2 linked regions of the Marinagarivorans cellulosilyticus genome follow. The protein of the gene in region 2 interacts with the protein of the main gene of each other region in a pairwise test. Links are inferred from orthologs where the notes say so. Each region holds a gene or a part of one and is shown on either strand. Other genes may lie near its edges. The genes, in order: MARGE09_RS14575 and lepA.

Region 1 (3,150 bases), 2.4 Mb from region 2 along the record:
TACACAGTAGCTATGTCCTGTAATCCAACCGACATCGGCCGTGCACCAGTACACTTCGCCAGGCTCATAATCGAAAACATATTTAAATGTCATGGCTGCTTGCAATAAATAGCCACCGGTTGTGTGAAGCACGCCTTTAGGTTTTCCGGTAGAACCGCTGGTGTATAAAATAAAAAGAGGGTCTTCTGCCGCCATGGCTTCAGGTGGGCAATCGGCGCTCTCGCAAGCTGTAGCCTCGTGATAGCACACATCACGAGGCTGCTTTGGAAGATCGGCCCCAGTATGCTTTAATACCAGAACATTCTGTACGCAGTCACAATCTGCCACGGCCTTATCAACATTGGCCTTTAAAGGTACAAGCCTGCCACCACGAACGCCTTCGTCCGCTGTAATAACTAGGCTGCACTCACTATCTAAAATCCTATCTTTTAGCGCTTCCGGCGAAAAACCACCAAAAACTACAGAATGTACCGCTCCAATTCTTGCACAAGCCAACATCGCATAGGCGGCCTCGCAAATCATAGGCATGTATATACAAACGCGATCACCTTTTCGAACACCCAAGGTTTTAAGTGCATTTGCCAATTTGCAAACCTGAAGGTGTAACTCTCGGTAGCTTACCTCAAAACTTTTACCTGGCTCGTCTCGCTCCATAATAAAAGCCGTGGCATCGGCTTTTTCAGTTAGGTGCCGGTCAATGCAGTTGTAAGCAACATTCAGCTCGCCATCAGCAAACCATTGCGCATGCCCTTTTTCAAAGTCGAACTCACGCACCTGAGTAAAGGGCGTTGACCAACTCAAAAAATTTGTCGCTTGCTCCGCCCAAAACACCTCTGGCTGCTCTATCGACTGGCGGTAAAGCAACTGGTACTGTTCAGCATTGATGTGTGAATCTTTTTCGAATGTACTAGGAACAGGGTAAGGAGTGGATGTCATTGAGGCTCCGAATCAAAGGCATAATTATTAGTAGTAGCAAATGCATAGTCTGCGGTTAATTGACTATCACACGCGTTAAATAAACGTGCGGGCCAGCACTATAACGCGTTCAAGTTTGGCTGTTAAGCGGTTAAAAACCGAAACTAAAGCCAACCCTTGCGTTTAAATATAATGACCTGGGTTGTTACCGTACAAACAAGTACCACCGACATAGCAATAGCACCATAAGGGTAGTCCGTCAGCGGCAAACCGCCAATTTGAAGATCAAAAATGCTTAGAATAAAGCTTAAGGGAAGAAAAAGCGCAGCCACCATCGATAAGATATACATACGGGTATTTAGTTGGTCGGCAACGCGGCTTGCCAACTCTTCTTGAACCACTGCTGCGCGATCTTTTATTGCATCGAGAGATTCCACATAACGCACTAATTGATCGGCGATATTTCGCTGTTGCATTCGTTGGCGCTCACTGAGCCACGACAATGGCTCGATATAGAGCCTAGCCAATGCCTCGCGCTGAGGGGCCAAATATCGCCGCAACAAAATGCATTTACGCCTCAATTCCATAACGTGCACTCGACGCTGCTTTTTGGCATCATCGAGAATGACTTCTTCCAAGGCATCCATTTTATCTTCAAGCGTTTCAATGGCATCGAGCAACTGCACGGTTAATTGGCCCGTAAGCTCTGCCAGCATCACCGCGACTGATCCAGGGCCGACACCATTGTGCATAGAAGCCGCGAGTTCGCGTAACGCTTTTAACGAGCGCCGGCGGGTTGTGATAATACGGTGCTCATCCGCATAAACTCGCACTGCCACCATATCTTCAGGGTCGGCATTGGGGTTGAGATTAATTCCCCGCAATGCCATCACTACCGAATTATTTTCACGCCAAACGTGTGGCCTAGTTTCCTCACACAGCAGAGTTTGAATTGCAACATCGCTCAAGCCGCTTTTAAGGGCCAGCCAATCGCGGGCAGCGGCTTCACGGATATCAAAATGCAACCATAAAAAACCCTGCTCGGGCTTCCAATTTGGAACATCCGCCAGATCAATAGGGGTAGAACGTCCTTGATCATCAACCACATAACCACAAACCAAACCAGACTCTCTCACGGCAACTCCACTTAGTAACTAAAGCACCACTTTACAATGCAAGCAGGCAACGATCTAGTTCCCAAACGGCAGCATAAAGCTAAAAGTGGTACCTCTATCGACATGGCTTGTGACTGATATTTCACTCTGATGAAGGTCAATGATTTTTTTAGTGATAGCTAAACCAATGCCGCCATGAGCGCTATTACCACGCACACTGTTACCCGCTTTAAAGTGCGCATTAAATATATGGGGGATATCTTCTTGTGGAATGCCAATACCCGTATCTTCCACATCAATAGCCACAAAGTGTCCATTTTTCGAGAGCCTCACCGTCACACTGCCATCAACGGGGGTATGACGAAGTGCATTTTCTATAAGGTTGGTAAACACCCGCTCAAGCTTTTCAATATCACCTTTGACCAGAATCGAGGTATCTTTAGGCTCGACCGATAACACAATATGTTTTTGCTGTGCCTCTATTGTGAATTTTTGTAAAACATCTTGCGCCAGCTCCGCTACCGAAAAGGTTTCGCGGTTGACCTGTACATTGCCAGAATCCAAGTGCGCCAACTCAAACAGCTGCTCAATCAAATTGGCAATCTTTTGAGCGTTGCGGGTGGCTATATCGATGTATTGTTCACTTTTTTCAATAGGTATTGTTTTGTGGTTTAAGGTCCAAGTCTCTAGGTAGCCCAGCAGGGATGCCAATGGTGTTCTTAAGTCATGGGAAATATGCGTTAACAGCTCTTTACGCAAATCATCAATGGTAATCACTTGTTGATATTGCTCTTCTAAACGCTCCAACAACGCTTTAAAGCTACTGCCCAACACGTGAATTTCGTTGCGGCTGTTCTGATCCCACCCCTGCAGTGTCAAACTCGCGTTACGCCCACCCTCTTTTGTAAAACCTTCGTCCCGAGCTTGCTGAATTGATTTGGATAATTTGCGTAAGGGCCGTGTAATCAGTGATATCACCACTAAACTTGCCAGCAAGCCAAAACAAAGACTAGAAATTACCAACCAAAACCCAGAGCGCAACATCTTACTTTCCGACAAGGACTCGTAAAATGCATCAAAAATATCGCTCCCCAATATGACATATAAATAACCAATCACT
Region 2 (3,194 bases):
TATTATCTCGGTTATCCCCCATCATAAAATAATGACCTTCAGGAACAACCCAACTACCGTTAATGCTCAAGCTTGATGGTTGAGTGCATTTTTGCACATTGTGCACTTTTTCACCAAGCGTTTCCTTAACCACTTTGAGAACATCACCACGATAACTGCACAATTTTTCCTCTTTAGAGCCTGGTATATCGGCGAACTCTTCAGCCGTTAGCTCGTCGTACTGCTGCTTTTCACCATTGATGAAGAGTTCGTGATTCACATAGCGAATTTTATCGCCGGGTAATCCCACTAAGCGCTTAATGAAATAGCGATCCTCATTCGGCGGGAAAAAGACCACAACATCACCGCGCTTAGGCTCTGTTACATTAAAAAGCTTTGTCCTAAAAACAGGCATACGTACACCATAGGAAAACTTATTCACCGCAATATAATCGCCGACTTGCAATGTAGGGATCATCGAGCCAGAGGGAATTTGAAACGGTTCTACCAAGAAGGAGCGCAAAAAGAAAACCAAAAATAAAACAGGAAAAAAAGACTTTGAGTACTCTACAAGCGCAGGCTCCCGAGCTTCCTTTTCACGTTTACGCGCAAAGACAAAGATATCCAACAACCAGATCACACCCGTTACAGTAACGGCGACCATTAAAATGAGGGGTAAATCTATATCCATAATACGACCCTTTTAGCTATCGACTTTAAGCACAGCCAAGAACGCATCCTGAGGGATTTCCACACGCCCTACTTGCTTCATACGCTTTTTACCGGCTTTTTGTTTTTCTAATAGTTTTTTCTTACGCGTAATATCACCGCCATAACACTTAGCCGTAACGTTTTTGCGCAATGCCTTAACGGTTGTTCGCGCGACCACCTGGCCACCAATAGCGGCTTGTATCGCCACATCGAACATTTGGCGTGGAATCAGCTCTTTCATTTTGTCTGCCAACGCTCGGCCTTTTTGATGCGCTTTATCACGGTGCACAATTAATGCGAGGGCATCTACTTTTTCGCTATTAATTAACACGTCCAGTCTCACCAAGCTGGCGACCTGAAAGCGCTGAAAGCTATAATCCAACGAAGCATATCCTCGGCTGACAGACTTTAAGCGATCAAAGAAATCCAAAACTACTTCATTCATGGGCAGCTCGTAGACCACTTGAACCTGAGCCCCTAAATACTGAATATCTTTCTGCATACCGCGCTTTTCTATACACAGCGTTATAACAGCACCTAAATAGGTTTGTGGGACAAGGATGTTAGCCTGCACAATAGGCTCGCGCATCTCATTAATCGTACCCAAATCAGGCAGCTTTGATGGGTTGTCAACGTAAATCACATCACCGTTATTACACTCCACCTCAAACACAACCGTCGGTGCCGTTGTAATCAGATCGAGATCGTACTCCCGCTCTAGACGCTCTTGGATAATCTCCATATGGAGCATACCCAAAAAGCCACATCGAAAACCAAAACCCAAGGCATCTGAGCTTTCTGGCTCATAAAATAATGAGGCATCATTTAGCGTTAGCTTAGAAAGAGCATCACGGAAATTCTCATAATCGTCCGAGCTTACTGGGAATAAGCCCGCATAAACCTGCGGCTTAACCTTTTGAAATCCAGGCAACGCACTAACATCTGGGGATGATGCATGGGTGATGGTATCCCCAACTGGCGCGCCATGAATATCTTTAATGCCTGCAACAATAAAACCTACCTCGCCTGCATGCAGCACACCGGTTTCGTGTCGCTTCGGCGTAAAAACACCAACGCTATCAACCACTTGTGACTTACCGATGGTCTTGGAAACGATTTTATCTTTAACTTTAATGGTGCCCTGCTTAACCCGCACAAGCGAAACAACACCCAAGTAACTATCAAACCACGAGTCAATAATAAGCGCCTGCAACGGTGCATCGACATCACCTTGCGGTGGTGGCACAGAAGTGACCAAGACCTCTAATACATCTTCAATCCCCAAACCACTCTTGGCCGAACAGCGCACGGCATCAGTAGCATCAATTCCAATGATGCTTTCGATTTCGTCTGCTACGGCTTCTGGATTGGCCTGCGGAAGGTCCATTTTGTTTAACACGGGGATCACTTCGAGGTTTTGCTCGATTGCGGTATAGCAGTTTGCAACTGACTGCGCCTCTACACCTTGCGCGGCATCCACGACCAACAGCGCACCTTCACACGCAGCCAAAGAGCGCGAAACTTCATAAGAGAAATCAACGTGACCGGGAGTATCAATAAAGTTAAGTTGGTAGATATTGCCGTTTCGGGCTTTGTAGTGCAGCGTGACGCTTTGAGCCTTAATAGTAATGCCGCGTTCGCGCTCTATATCCATAGAGTCTAAAACCTGAACGTTCATCTCACGCTCAGTTAAGCCGCCACAATGCTGGATAAAACGGTCGGCAATGGTTGATTTACCGTGATCAATATGGGCAATGATCGAGAAATTACGAATATGACTTAAGTCGGTCACTGAGATTAAAACCTGCTTCGAAAAAACGGTGAACACCACCGAAATGGTGGTGAAAATTGCGCGCAGTCTATCTCATTTAAGAGGCTCATGCCATGAATACCATTAGCCTGAGTTGGGATTTAGGTAAGGTGCACAACAGCTTCATCAAGCGATAAGCTCGAACGCAAAACTAGCGGTTGCAGACGCTCGTCGTTTCGCCAGCGGTACAATATGCGATTAGCCACCCAGCCGCCAAAGAACAAGCCAACCAGCGCAGCTGTGGCAACAACCCCATCACCGGCGTTAGCACTAACAATAGGTGCCAATAACACACCGCTAATCAAGCCAAGCAACGGAATTAAATACATCACCAAAGCCACCTTAACAAACGCATTGCGATCAACCGCGAGATCGACATCTTGCCCCTCGCGAAAGGTCTGCGACGCTAATTCTGGTGATAGCAGCGCTCTAACTGCCACTTGGTTTGCCCCTAGCTTTGCAAGCATAGAGGTGCCGCAGCCCGATTTAGCTTTACAGCTACCACAAGCGCTAGCTTTGTCTGCGGCCACCCACAACGATAAACCGTCCGCATCCGCAGTAAGCACACGGGCACGTTCTGTAATCCAACGCTCACTCACTTAAGGGCCCGCCTGATAAGCAACAGAAGAAGCCACTTTGCGCGCAATCGCCGGCGGGACTTCTCCAACCACAGAGACTTTAAAAGAATGCTGGT

What was found.
Region 1: the proteins of lepA (region 2) and MARGE09_RS14575 interact in binary tests that used the Escherichia coli proteins (3 or more experiments, as listed by UniProt). The link is inferred for Marinagarivorans cellulosilyticus from one-to-one orthologs.

What each region holds. Positions count from the first base shown.
Region 1 is NZ_AP023086.1:3,612,400-3,615,549, reverse strand. The notes cover bases 66-2,889. They hold MARGE09_RS14575 (zinc transporter ZntB), read right to left. Parts: upstream 2,052-2,889; coding sequence 1,080-2,051; downstream 66-1,079. Other genes in these bases: MARGE09_RS14570 (sensor histidine kinase), read right to left, coding at 2,106-2,889; acs (acetate--CoA ligase), read right to left, coding at 66-936. Also shown: more of acs, read right to left, coding at 1-65; more of MARGE09_RS14570, read right to left, coding at 2,890-3,150. UniProt on the Escherichia coli protein: Zinc transporter. Acts as a Zn(2+):proton symporter, which likely mediates zinc ion uptake. Purified ZntB reconstituted in liposomes also binds and transports Cd(2+), Ni(2+) and Co(2+).
Region 2 is NZ_AP023086.1:1,184,264-1,187,457, reverse strand. What follows is about bases 83-2,950. They hold lepA (translation elongation factor 4), read right to left. Parts: upstream 2,483-2,950; coding sequence 683-2,482; downstream 83-682. Other genes in these bases: MARGE09_RS04715 (SoxR reducing system RseC family protein), read right to left, coding at 2,602-2,950; lepB (signal peptidase I), read right to left, coding at 83-670. Also shown: more of lepB, read right to left, coding at 1-82; more of MARGE09_RS04715, read right to left, coding at 2,951-3,099; MARGE09_RS04710 (MucB/RseB C-terminal domain-containing protein), read right to left, coding at 3,100-3,194. UniProt on the Escherichia coli protein: Required for accurate and efficient protein synthesis under certain stress conditions. May act as a fidelity factor of the translation reaction, by catalyzing a one-codon backward translocation of tRNAs on improperly translocated ribosomes.